Linked DNA regions of Luteolibacter yonseiensis. Each later gene encodes a partner of the first gene's protein in a complex. Links are inferred from orthologs where the notes say so. Each region holds a gene or a part of one and is shown in the gene's direction. Other genes may lie near its edges.

Region 1 (7,913 bases):
GCTTGCTGAAGGATTCCACGTGCTTCGGGCCCGGACGTTCCTGAAGCGTCCTGGCAAGACCTCCCTCTACAACACCGTCACCCAGACCTTCTACTACGATGCCGAACGCGCGTCCGGCCAGATCGTCTATCCCTCCGCGGATGGTGGAACCGTCGGTGGCAGCGAGTACGGAGTGGTTGTGCGCGCCGACCAATCGACAACGGAAGTCTGGTACAAGATCGACGATGGCGATCCGACGAACAACGACAGCACCACCGCGTCGAACAATGGCAATGGCACGTGGGTCCGGGCGTCCGAAGTCACCCCCGGTGCGACGATCGCCCCGGCTGACACGCGGCACACCCGTGAGTTCCGTTTCAACTACGTGAACATCCCGGCGTCCGGAACAGGCACGATTTCAGTCCGCCTGAAAGAACCCGGATCATCGGCGGACAACGCGCTGTCGGACGTCGCGGGACATTTCACGACGCTCATCCGCACGGTGAACACCTCCGGTCCTGACCTGCGCGTGTTTGTCGCGTATCCTCAGGACGACGGCAGCGCGATCGATGACGACTACGTTTTGAAGGTGTATTTTTCCAAATCACTTGCCGACGGCTTGGGTGAGGCTGAACTGAAAGCACGTTTCACCGTTCGTTACGGCGCGGACGACACTTGGAACGGCACGGGACCGGTGCTGGCGCCTGCCGCTCTCTCGATCGTGTATAACGAGACGACAGCCTACCATGCGCTCGCGTTCAAGTTGCCGGATCTTTATGATGGCCGGCCGGATTTCCTGCATCGGGTGGAGATCACCCACGCGAGACCTTCCCCGTGGGTGGGTCTCACCGCGTCGCGGCGGGTGAAATTCCTACCCGGCGACACGCTGCCCCCCGCTCCAAACCCTCCGGTTCCGGCACTTGCCCTTTTCGGGACGGTCGTGGGAAATCAGGTCTCTTTCAACTGGGCCGCCGCCAGCGATCCCGGGGGCGGTCTCACAGGCTACCATTTGCAGATCGGGTCCACCCTTGATGGAGTCGACTTGTTTGACGCACCAACCACGGCCACCAACCAGTCCGTCACCGTGCCTTACGGGACCACCGTGTATGCCCGCGTCCGGCAGATCAACGGGGCTGGAATCCAAGGGCCGTACAGTAGTTCCTCCATCCCTGTGCTTGTCCTGAGCCCTTTTGCCGACAATGACGGCGACGGTCAATCGAACGCAGCCGAACACACCGCCGGCACCCACCCGCTTTCCAGCAGTTCCGCGCTGAAAGCAACCGCCATCGCCCTTTCCGGAAACGACGTGAACATTACCGTGGCGACGGTTCCGGGGAAAAAATACCAGCTTGAAGCCAGCGCCACGCTGGCCTCCGGTTCTTGGACGGGCGTTGGAGAACCTGTCACCGCCAGCGGTTCCTCCACCGTGATGACACACGGCGGCGGGGCGGGGGAAAACAGGCGTTTCTACCGCGCGCGGGTGGTTCCTTGAAATCATCCCTACAGGCTTGCCCTCCCGCGATTCCTCGCCATGCTCGCGGCCTTGTGAGTTCCATTCCGGTCGAGCCATCGTTGGAAATCTTCGCCGGGCTGGCGGAGCAGGGCAATGTCGTGCCTGTTTACACCCAGCTTGCTGCTGATTTCGAAACCCCGTTGTCCGCATACCTCAAATTGCGGGATAATCGCCATTCCTTCCTTCTGGAAAGCGCGGAGAGCACGGAAAAAGGTGGCCGATGGTCGATCGTAGGCAGCGGCCCGCGCCTTGTTTTCGAGGCCAGGGAGAAGGAGATCACCATCCGTGACGGTTCCAAGGTTCGCACGTTCACGGCGGAGGACGATGTGCTTGCCGCGCTTGAGCGTGAAATGGCGCCCTTCCAACCCGTCACGCATGGATCCCTGCCACAGTTTTCCGGCGGCATGGTCGGCTATCTTTCCTATGACGCGGTCCGGCAGTTCGAGCCGACGCTCGGAAATCCGCCGCCCGACGCGCTCGGCATTCCCGACGCCATGTTCATGCTGGCGGACACCCTACTGGTGTTCGACCACCGCCTGCGCAGGCTCCACGTCATCGCGAACGCGTTCATCGATGAATTCCCGACACCGGAGGAGGCATATGCCGCCGCCCGCGGCCGCATCGCCGCGATGGTGGAGATCCTCAACCGGCCGTTCCACGTTCCGGCGTTGAACGGTCTCGCGAAGGTTTCTCCGGCGGAAGCCCGCAGCAACACGACGCAGGAGGAATACGAAGCCATCGTGCTCGCGGGGAAAGAGTTCATTAAGGCGGGCGATATTTTCCAATTCGTCCCCAGCCAGCGCTTCGAGGCGGACTTCGACCAACCACCGGTCGATCTCTACCGCGCGCTGCGGTTCGTGAATCCGTCGCCGTACATGTTCATTCTGGAACTCGGCGACTTCGCGCTGGTCGGCAGTTCGCCGGAAGTCCATGTGCGTTCCATCAAGGGGCGCATCGACATCCGTCCCATCGCCGGCACGCGCCCCCGCGGGAAGACACCGGCGGAGGATGACGCGCTCGCGGAGGATCTCATGAAGGATCCGAAGGAGTGCGCCGAACACCTCATGCTCGTGGACCTCGCCCGCAACGACGTGGGACGCATCGCGAAACATGGAAAGGTCCGCGTGGATGATTTCATGATCGTGGAGCGTTACAGCCACGTCATGCACATCGTCTCGAACGTATCCGGCGAGCTCGATCCCTCGCACAGCGCCTACGACGTGCTGCGCGCGACGTTCCCCGCCGGCACGGTCAGCGGCGCGCCGAAGATCCGGGCCATGCAGATCATCAATTCCCTGGAGAAAAACAAGCGCTGCGCCTACGCCGGAGCGGTTGGTTACTTCGGTTTCGATGGCTCGCACGACTCCTGCATCACCCTGCGCACCTGCCTGCTGAAAAACGGCAAGGCCTACGTGCAGGCCGGAGCCGGAGTGGTCGCGGATTCGGACCCCACGTATGAATATGTGGAGACGGTCAACAAATCGAAGGCCCTGCTCAGCGCCATCGCACTGGCGAGGACGCTCGGACCCGCAAACTGAACACTGGAAACAAACAACCCGGTCCCATGCTTCTCATTCTCGATAACTACGATTCCTTCACCTACAACCTCGTCCAATACTTCGGCGAGCTCGGAGCGGAGATGAAGATCTTCCGCAACGACGTTCTCACCGTGGACGACGTCAAGGCGCTCAATCCCGAGCGCATCTGTATCTCACCCGGCCCCTGTACGCCCACCGAGGCGGGGATTTCCTGCGAGCTTATCGAAAAACTCGGCGCCACCATCCCCATCCTCGGTGTCTGCCTCGGCCACCAATCCATCGGCCAGGTCTATGGTGGGGATGTCGTCCGCGCGGACCGTCTGATGCACGGCAAGACGTCGCCGATCCATCACTCGGGAAAAAGCGTCTTCGCCGGAATGCCGGATCCATTCGAAGCCACCCGTTATCACTCGCTCATCGTGAAACGAGACACCCTGCCGGACTGTCTCGAAATCACCGCCTGGACCGAGGAAGGGGAGATCATGGGCCTGAAGCACAAGGAGCATCCGGTGCACGGCGTGCAGTTCCACCCCGAGTCCATCCTCACTCAGGACGGGAAGAAGATGCTGGAGAATTTCCTGAAGATGTGAGAGCCGTTGCCAATGAAAATTTGGCGACTGCTTTCCGCATTGGCTTGTTTCATTTTCACTGCTTCGCCGGTGGACGCGTTTTTCGATCCTCTCACGGATGAGGAGAGGGTCGCCGCATCAAGCGTCATCGCCGTGATCAGGGTGGCCCATGTTCATGACGAGGCCCCGGAGTTTGCCGATGTGGTCGTTGTCCAAGGCCTCAAGGGATGTGCGGCGAACGAGAACATCAAGATTTGGGATGAGAAGTTCACCTCCGGGGATGGAGGGGAATATTCAATCAGCGGCAGGGATGCCCACCTTCAGGAGGGCGAGACCTATCTCATCTATCTGGCCAGGAACAAACAGGGCAGGCTCGTGACGGTCCAGTCTTCTTTGGACAGCTTGAAAGTGACCGACGGCAAGGTCGAAAAACAGGGAGGAAAGGGGATGGAAACGCTGGAAGAGAAGCTCGCCCGGACACGCGAACTGATAAAGAAGCTGGACGAGCCAGAAGCCGGACAGCCCGCCGATGTCAAACCACCCAACTGAGTCTTCTCCCCGCTCACAGCCTCCCGTAATAAACCATCGTCTGGTAGCCGATCTCGACCTGTCCGCCGCTCTCGTATTTGGCGAACAACGCCTCCAGTTCTTCAATCAAATCGTCGTGCCCCGGTTGTCCCGCGTTGGGAATGTAGGAAGATGACAAACAGCGGCCTTTCAGTCCTTCGTAATCGAATTGCTGCCTGTTGGAGAAGATGCCGGTTTCGTAAGTCGCGGGATCATAAAATTCCCTCAGTATTTCCGGGCTGATCTTCATGTGGTCCACTTCCTGGTAGTCCATCGCGTATTTCCTCAGCAGGACTTCATACTCCCGGAGAAATGGAGTGGAGTCCGTCTCCCGTTCGTTCCAGATCAACACCACCCAGCCGTTCGGACGGAGGATGCGGTGGAATTCCTTCTTCGCCCGCGGCCGGTCGAACCAATGGAACGCCTGTCCGGCGACGATGATGTCCACCGAGTCCGTCAGCAGGTCGGTGGCTTCGGCGGAACCCGGGATGCTGGTGAAATTCGCCTGATCCGCGAGCATCCGCTCCGCCGCCTCGCGCATTTCCCTGTTAGGTTCCACGCCATACACACGTTCAGCGTTTTCCAACAGGAGCTTGGTCAGGATGCCGGTGCCCGATCCCACGTCAGCGATCACGGATTCCTCAGTCTGCCCGCAGCGGGATTTCAGCAGCTCCAGCACTTCCGGCGGATAGCTGGGCCGGTATTTGATATAGTTTTCCACCCGATCCGAGAACCGGCCCTTGGGATTGCGTTGGGACCCTTCCATCGGCATCGAACTTGGAGCCCGGAATCGTGCAAGTCAAGGAGGGGAGGGACGGAGAGTGGAATCATCCACACAGGATGCCCGGTGGTGGTGTTTGCTTGTGTCACCGGTGGTTTGCGATCCATCATTTCCTTGCCTTATGAAGAATCGTCTGCGGAAAAGGTGGTGGATTTTTGGCATCGTCGTGGCTTTGTCCGTCATTCTCGCGTGCCTGTTGCCGACGCTGGGAGCCGCCGCGATTCTTCATCCGTTCCGAAAGCATGTGTCGCTGGTGCCTCCTGAAGGATTCCGTGAGGTGACGTTCGCAGGAGACGGCGTCACTCTTCACGGCTGGAGTGCTCCGGCCATCGGGCGGAGACGGGGGACCGTCATCTACCTTCACGGTGTTTCGGACAACCGCGTGAGCGGGGTGGGGGTGATGGAGCGTTTCCGCCAGCTTGGTTTCGATGTGGTGGCCTACGACAGCCGCGCCCATGGGGAGTCTTCCGGTGACACCTGCAGCTACGGATGTTTTGAAAAAGAGGATCTCGCACGGGTCATCGCCGCGGTGAAACCGGGACCTGTCGTGCTGATCGGCTCGTCGCTCGGGGCGGCCGTCGCCTTGCAGGAGGCGGGCCGCAACGAACGGGTGACAGCGGTGGTCGCCGCGGAATCCTTTTCCGACTTCAAAACGGTGGCGAGGGAGCGCGCTCCGTCTTTCCTAACAGATTGGATGGTCCGGCGGGCGTTCTCACTCGCGGAAGAAAAGGGTGGTTTTCAAATCGACTCCGCAAGTCCCGTGATCGCTGCTTCCTCGATCAAGGTTCCCGTGCTTCTGGTCCATGGCGCGGATGACACGGACACGCCTCCGACCCACGCGCAGCGCATTTTCAATCATCTCAAGGGAGTGAGGAAAATGATCCTGGTGCCAGGTGCGAGACACAATGAGTCGCTGGGCGGAAACGTCTGGCCGGAGATCGTCCGATGGATCGGGGATATCCTGGAGCAGTCGGACGCAGACGGGCGCGGGCGATAGTTGTCAGGCCGATTTCGCCTCCGCAGCGGCTTCCTGGTCCCGGCGCATCAGTTCGTTCAGGCTTTCGTGGGCCTCACGCGCGGCACTGAGGAGCTGCTTGCTGTCATGGCGGTGGCGGGCCATGTCCCGGACCATGATTTCGTCCCGCTCACGATAGAGGCGGGTGGCGCGCTCGGCGGCATCCTCGGTTTCACCCAGGGTTTTCAGCGCGTCAGCCCCGAGGCGCAGGGATGAGTCGAGTGTGTCCCGGTAAATGAGTTCCTCCCCGGCATCCAGATATTGATAGGCCTCCGAGCGGCTGTAGGCGCGCATGAAAATCTTGAGATGAGGGTGGTGGCGGCGCGCGTTTTCGACAATTTTGAGCGTGGTGTCCCCATCCTTGAGGGCGATGATGAGGAGCTTCGCATTCGCGGCACCGGCGATGGTGAGGAGTTCCGGACGGCTGGCGTCGCCGTAGAAGATCGGCACACCCACATTGCGGAGGAGTTCCACCTGATCCGCATCGTGATCCAGCACCGTGCAGCCGAATCCTCTCGAACGAAGCAGGCGGCCGATGGCATGGCCGAAGCGGCCGAATCCGCAAATGATGACCGGATTCCCCTCGTCAGCCGCATCGCTTTCCTTCTTGGGCTTCTTGTCAGGGGCGCAGGTGGTGGCCCTCTGGGCGAGTGTGATGAGCAGAGGCGTGGTGGCCATGGAGAGTGCGACAATCGCGACGGCGGCCCGGCCGATTTCCAGATCGAACACACCTGCGGAAAGGGAAAGCGTGATGAGCACGAAGGCGAACTCACCGCCCGCGGCAAGCGACGCGGAGAAGAGCCATGAGGATTTGCAATGGTCTTTCCGCCACTTCGAGAGGCCGTAAAGCACGACTCCCTTCACCAGAATCAGGCCAAGCGCACCGCCGATGACCAACAGCAGGTGGTCGCGGATGTAACCGAAGTCGATGGCGGCTCCCACTCCGAGGAAAAACGCCCCGAGCAAAAGTCCCTTGAACGGGTCCAGGTCGCTTTCCAGTTCATGCCGGTATTCGCTGCTGGCCAGCACCACTCCCGCGACGAAGGCCCCGAGTGCGGGGGACATGCCGACCTTCGTCATCAGCAGAGCCACCCCGATGACCAACAAAAGCGCGGCTCCGGTGAACGCCTCGCGCTGATGGGTCCGTGCGATGGCTTGGAAAACCTGCCGCATGCAGATGCGTCCGCCGATGATGATCAGGGCCACCGCTCCGAGCGTGGCCAATGCCTGTGCCCACAACGGCCAATGGGTGATCCATGCGGTGGACTCTCCGTGCGCGGATGCCGCCTGGCCATTTCCCAACAAAGGCAGCAGCGCGATGACCGGTATGACGGCGATGTCTTGAAACAACAGAACCGCGAATGAATTCTGCCCCGCCTCCGTGTGGAGCAACCCCTTTTCGGCCAGCGTCTGAAGCACGATGGCCGTGCTGGAGAGCGTGAATATGAGCCCCAGCGCGAGGGATGGTTTCCAGCCGAGCCCGCAACCCATCGCCACTCCCGCGATGGCCGCCGTGCAGCCGACGACCTGCAGTGACCCGAGACCGATGAGCTGGTGCCGCATTTTCCACAGCATCTGCGGTTGCAGCTCCAGTCCGATGAGGAAGAGCATCACCACCACGCCGAACTCCGCGAAATGGGTGACCTGCTGTCCAGCGTCTCCGATCAGGTGGAATCCCCACGGACCGATGGCCGCACCGATGATGAGGTAGCCCAGCACCGCGCCGAGGCGGATTTGTTTTCCCACGACCACCGCCAGGACGGCGGCGGCGAGGTAGATGAAAGCTTGTTGGAACGCGTGCTCGAAGGCCATGGCGCGATGCTACATTTCGTGCGTCCGCGGGCAAGCGTCAGAACCTCATCAACGATTCACGCAGGCGGTTCGCCTCGGACGCCGGACCATCGCCGAAGTAACGTTTGAATTCCCGGCTGAATTGGGACGCGCTCTCGTA
Region 2 (5,618 bases), on another replicon or contig:
GCCTCGTTTCCACGCAAGGCCCGGAAGTCCACCAACGCGTTCACCCCGCCGGTCGTCCATGGCGCCCAGCCCAGGCCATCCAGGCCGGTCCGGTAGCCGAGCTCCGGCCGTTTCACATCCGCCACGGTGCCCTTGCCAACCGCGTCGAGGGCAGGGTCGAGAATGCGGAAGGTTTCCATCAAGGAGCGCGCATCCCTCGCAAGACCCGCCTTGTCACCCTTGTTCCATGACACCATCTGCCACGAGAATCCCCGCCGGGTGGTGATCCAGTGTTCGTAATTGAAGACCGCCGACTGGACCCGCGCTTGGGTGCTGAGGTGGGCGAAGGTGAGGCCTTCCGGCGTCACCACCGTATCTTCCGTCTGGGAGATCACCTCCACATTCATCGCGAGATTGGACTTCACGATCTCGCGCAGTTGTTCCAAATCAGGAGCCGAGGGGATCTTCTCGGCGATGACCATGCTGAATACCTCCGGGTTGGACTTGCGCAGGGCGAGGCAGGCAAGCTTGTTGATGGCATCCGGCTTGACCCGCACCCAGCCCTTGGCCGGCGTCAGGGAAAAATTGAAGTCCGTGTTCCGGATCGGAACGTTTCCGGTATCGACCGCTCCCGCTTCGCGAAACCCTTCCCACCCGTCGTCAGCGGATTTGAGGGCGCCGGAAACAACAATCCCCGCGGTCGCCAGAAGCAAGATCGAGGCAAGGGAAATGGCCCAGATCGCCTGGGCACGGCCTTGCCGGAAGCGCGTGCTGTCATACAGCGCCAGACCGACAATGCCCAGCACCAGGGCCGCCAGCCAACAAACACACAGTCCAAAGCCGACAAGCACCCGGCTGAGGTTCGACCCGACCTCGAAAGCCTCCAAACCCACCTGCACGCAGGAAAGTGTCCATCCGCACAACAACACCATCAGCGCCAGAACGCAGGGCTTGCTGACGGTCGGACGCCGCAGCAACGACACGCACTTCAGGATGCCCGCGAGCAGCATCAACACGACGATCCCCGAACCTGTGGCCTGGCCGATCTGCTCGCTCGCCGATTTTCCCGAAACCGCGAGGAAATTCCAAAAATTCATCAGCCACATCTATTCGTTCCTCCACTTCGCAGGCAACGCTCAATTTGCTTTCGCAACAGGATGAGAAAAACCCGCCGCCCCTTTCGGGACGGCGGGTTGGTTTGATTCGCTGACAGGCGTTTCCGCCCGCCTCGGATTACTTGCGGAGCGCTTCCTCACGAGCCTTCGCCTTGGCGATGACGTCGTCGGAGACGTTCTTCGGACATGGCGCGTAGTGGCTGAACTCCATGGAGAACTGGCCGCGGCCGGAGGTCATCGTGCGGAGGTCGCCGATGTAGCCGAACATGGCGGACAGCGGAGCCTCGGCCTTGACGCGGATGCCGCCCGGAGTCGGCTCCTGGCCTTGGATCATGCCGCGGCGGCGGTTGAGGTCGCCGATGACGTCGCCGACTTTTTCTTCGGGAGCGAAGACGTCGAGTTTCATCATTGGCTCGAGGATCTGCGGGGCGGCCTTCGGCATCGTCTGGCGATACGCGGCTTTCGCGGCGATTTCGAAGGCGATGTTGCTGGAGTCAACCGCGTGGAAACCACCTTCGTTGAGCGTGACCTTGAAGTCCAAGCAAGGATAACCCGCAAGAGGTCCCTTGTCGACGCAGGTCTTGAAGCCTTTTTCGACGGCTGGGATGAACTCTTTCGGGATGCTGCCGCCGACGACCTTCGACTCGAAGATGAAGCCGGTGCCTGGCTCGCCGGGCTCGATGGTGTAGTCGATCTTCGCGAACTGGCCGGAACCACCGGACTGCTTCTTGTGGGTGTAGCTGTCGTTGACGGGCTTGGTGATGGTTTCGCGATAGGCGACCTGTGGAGCACCGACGGTGACCTCCACCTTGTGCGTGCGCTTCAGGATGTCGATCTTGATGTCGAGGTGGAGCTCGCCCATGCCCTTGAGGATCATTTCGTTGGTCTCCTCGTCGGTTTCGACGCGGAACGAAGGATCTTCCTGGACCATCTTGCCGATGGCGTTGGCGAGTTTCTCGGCGTTCGCCTTGTCCTTGGCGGCGACGGCGATGGAAATGACGGGGTCCGGGAAAACCATCGGCTCAAGCGTGGCCGGGTTCTTCTCGTCACAAAGCGTGTGACCGGTCTGCACGTTCTTAAGTCCGACAAGCGCGACGATGTCGCCAGCTTGTGCGGAATCGATTTCCTTACGGTCGTCGGCGTGCATTTCCACCATACGGCTGATGCGCTCGGTCTTGCCGGTGAAGGAGTTGAGAACGGTGTCGCCCTTCTTGATCGTGCCCGAATAGATACGGGTGAAGGTGAGCGCGCCGAACTTGTCGTCCATGATCTTGAATGCCAGGCCACGGAACGGGGCGGCAGGGTCGATGATGGCGAAGTTGCCGGTTTCGTTACCTTCGGCGTCCACTTCAGGGAGTGGCTTCACGTCGGTTGGGGAAGGAAGGTAGTCGACGACAGCGTCGAGAACGAGTTGCAGGCCCTTGTTCTTGAACGACGAACCGCAGTAGGTCGGGAAGAACGCGAGGTCGATGGTGCCCTTGCGGATGCACTTCTTGACTTGCTCGATGGTCGGCTCGGTGCCTTCGAGATAAGCTTCCATGATCGCGTCGTCCTGTTCAACGGCGGTCTCGATGAGCTGGGCGCGGTATTCCTTCGCCTTGTCCACGAGGTCGGCGGGGATTTCCTCGATCTTGAAATTCTCAGGCTGGCCGGAGTCATCCCAGATGTGGGCCTTCATCGTGAGAAGGTCGACAACACCAACGAAATCGGACTCCGTGCCGATCGGCAGGACCATGACAAGCGGAGTGGCGCCGAGGATCTTCTTCACCTGGGCGACGACGCGGTAGAAATCCGCACCGATACGGTCCAGCTTGTTCACGTAGATGACGCGGGAAACCTTGGAATCGTTCGCGTAGCGCCAGTTGGTTTCGGATTGTGGCTCGACACCGCCGGAACCGCAGAACACGCCCACACCGCCGTCGAGAACCTTGAGCGAACGATAGACCTCGATGGTGAAGTCAACGTGGCCGGGAGTATCGATGACGTTGAACTGGTGGTCCTTCCAGAAGCAGGTGGTGGCGGCGGACTGGATGGTGATACCGCGCTCAGCCTCTTGTTCCATGAAGTCCATGGTCGATGCGCCGTCGTGAACCTCACCGATCTTGTGAATCTTGCCGGTGAGCTTGAGAATGCGCTCCGTGGTGGTGGTTTTGCCCGCATCAACGTGGGCGAAAATCCCGATGTTGCGGTATTTGCTGAGGTCCTTCATAACGATAAGTGGCTTCTGGTTGGCGGGCGACGGTTTCGACCGGGGGCAGATTCCTAGTCGAGGATCGGGATTTGGCAATCCTAGAGTCCGATTTATCAGCATTTTCTAGGCTTCCGGCTTGCCACCGCGTGGCGGCGGGCGTTGTTTCGTCGCGCGATGGCGGAATCCTTGATGCGAACCGTAACCAGTCCGGTCCGGCTGGATGGCCTTTCACCCGTGGAGGTGGCGGGGCGCCTGCGACATCTGGGTGGATTGGTCTTTTTTGACACGGCGGGGAATTTTCCTTCCGGGAGTTCGCGACCGATTTCGGTCATCGCCGCGGCTCCGACACAGGTTTTCCGAGGGAACATCCATCTTTCGAGCGATCTGGAAATTCTCCGGAAAACCCTTGCGCAAGGGTCGAGGCCTGGCGGCGATCAAGGGTTTCCCGCTGGCGGACTTTGCGGCTGGGTGGGCTACGAAGGGGATTTCGTCTTCGGCGACTATCCTGAAATGTTGGTTTACAACCACAACGATCAAACATGGCGGGAAACCGGCACGCTCTCGACACGCCTGGAGCCGGTTGCGGGCAACCGACCTGCGGAGATCTCGGCCTTCACCCCGCTCAGCAGCCGGGAGAAATTCACCAGCGGAGTCGCCCGCATCAAGGAATGGATCGCCGCAGGGCACATTTATCAGGCGAATCTTTCTCAAGCGTTCACCGCCACGGTCCGGGGTGATTTGTTCCCACTTTACGAAACTCTGCGCGAGGCCTCGCCCGCGCCGATGGCCGCGTATCTTGATCTCGGCGGGAGGGAAATCCTCAGCTCGTCGCCGGAGACATTTCTGAAAATCTCCGGCAGGGGGATCGAAACACGTCCCATCAAGGGTACGCGCCCCCGGTTTCCGGATCCCGACGAAGACCGCCGCTCCGCCTACGAACTGCAAACATCCGCCAAGGAAATCTCCGAACTGGTGATGATCACGGATCTCCTGCGCAACGATCTCGGCCAGGTCTGCGAGTTCGGCAGCGTCGAGGTTGCGGAAATGCTGCGGCTTGAAACGCTGGCGCAGGTCCATCACCTCGTCTCGACGGTGACCGGCACGCTGCGTCCGGAAATCGACACGCTCGCCGCGCTCGCCGCGTGCTTTCCGGGCGGGAGCATCACAGGCGCCCCGAAAAAGCGGGCGATGGAGATCATCCAGGAGATCGAGGCCGCACCCCGCGGAGTTTACTGCGGGGCGATCGGCTGGATCGGCCGCAATGGCGAGAGCTCGCTGAACATCGCCATCCGCACGCTGGTCCGCAGCGGAGAGCAGCTCATCTACCAAGTGGGTGCCGGCATCGTCGCGGACTCGGATCCTGAAAAGGAATACGAGGAGACCCTCCACAAGGCCGCCGGCATCCGCCTCGCCATCGAGCGGTCAAGCCGTCCGGCTCACTGATCCGCCTTGTTTCGATCGTCGGTCTGGCGGACGCTTGCGGGCAGATGTTCAAGGATTTCTCCATCTCCGCCGTGGTGGCGGGGTTCGTGGCGGTGCTGGTGGGATTCACCAGCTCGGTGGCGGTGATTTTCCAAGCGACGCAGAACCTCCACGCCACGCCCGGGCAGACGGCGTCGTGGCTGTGGGCGCTGGGCATCGGGATGGCGGTGCCGAGCATCATCCTGTCGTATATCCACCGGCTGCCCATCCTCATCGCCTGGTCCACTCCCGGTGCCGCGGTCATCGCGGGTGCCGCGGCGGACGGACACCTCACGCTACCCCAGGCGACCGGAGCCTTCCTGGCCTGTGCGCTGATGATCGCGGTGGCGGGATTCAGCAGGGGATTTGAAAAAATCATGAACCGGCTGCCACTTCCGCTGGCATCGGCGCTGCTGGCCGGGGTGCTTTCGAAATTCGCCCTGGATGCGTTCATCGCCACGCCGGCGAATCCCTGGCTGGTTCTACCGATGTTCGCCGCCTGTTTGCTGGGGAGGAACTTCTGGCCGAGGTGGAATGTCCCGGTGATCCTGCTGCTCGGCGTCGGCATCGCCATCCTGCAAAACCGCTTCAATGCCGCGGCGGTTCCACTGGAGATCACACGCCCCGTGTGGGTGACACCGGAGTTCTCCCTCCGCACTCTGGTGGGAGTGGCTCTGCCGCTCTTCCTCGTGACCATGGCCTCGCAAAACCTGCCGGGAATCGCCGTCTTCAAGGCGAACGGCTACGAGCCGCCCGTTTCGAGGATCATCGGTTGGTCCGGCGTGGCGAATCTGCTGGTCGCGCCCTTCGGTGGATTCACGCTGAACCTCGCCGCCATCACCGCGGCCTTCTGCATGAACGCGGAGGCGCAC

What was found. Proteins that work in one complex are often made in the same cells at the same time.
Region 2: the proteins of JIN84_RS19920 (region 1) and pabB are in contact, whole or in part, in a solved structure (PDB 8RP0), measured with the Escherichia coli proteins. The link is inferred for Luteolibacter yonseiensis from one-to-one orthologs.

The regions. Positions count from the first base shown.
Region 1 is NZ_JAENIK010000012.1:999,964-1,007,876, reverse strand. The notes cover bases 2,004-4,838. They hold JIN84_RS19920 (anthranilate synthase component II), read left to right. Parts: upstream 2,004-3,056; coding sequence 3,057-3,620; downstream 3,621-4,838. Other genes in these bases: JIN84_RS19910 (class I SAM-dependent methyltransferase), read right to left, coding at 4,162-4,838; JIN84_RS19915 (hypothetical protein), read left to right, coding at 3,633-4,148; trpE (anthranilate synthase component I), read left to right, coding at 2,004-3,030. In the rest of the region: JIN84_RS19930 (alpha-amylase family glycosyl hydrolase), read left to right, coding at 1-1,471; more of trpE, read left to right, coding at 1,525-2,003; more of JIN84_RS19910, read right to left, coding at 4,839-4,932; JIN84_RS19905 (alpha/beta hydrolase), read left to right, coding at 5,069-5,944; JIN84_RS19900 (monovalent cation:proton antiporter-2 (CPA2) family protein), read right to left, coding at 5,948-7,774; JIN84_RS19895 (AraC family transcriptional regulator), read right to left, coding at 7,812-7,913. UniProt on the Escherichia coli protein: Part of a heterodimeric complex that catalyzes the two-step biosynthesis of 4-amino-4-deoxychorismate (ADC), a precursor of p-aminobenzoate (PABA) and tetrahydrofolate.
Region 2 is NZ_JAENIK010000004.1:788,399-794,016, reverse strand. What follows is about bases 2,624-5,601. They hold pabB (aminodeoxychorismate synthase component I), read left to right. Parts: upstream 2,624-3,474; coding sequence 3,475-4,728; downstream 4,729-5,601. Other genes in these bases: JIN84_RS04920 (benzoate/H(+) symporter BenE family transporter), read left to right, coding at 4,773-5,601; fusA (elongation factor G), read right to left, coding at 2,624-3,303. Outside these bases: JIN84_RS04935 (DUF3857 domain-containing protein), read right to left, coding at 1-1,076; more of fusA, read right to left, coding at 1,213-2,623; more of JIN84_RS04920, read left to right, coding at 5,602-5,618. UniProt on the Escherichia coli protein: Part of a heterodimeric complex that catalyzes the two-step biosynthesis of 4-amino-4-deoxychorismate (ADC), a precursor of p-aminobenzoate (PABA) and tetrahydrofolate.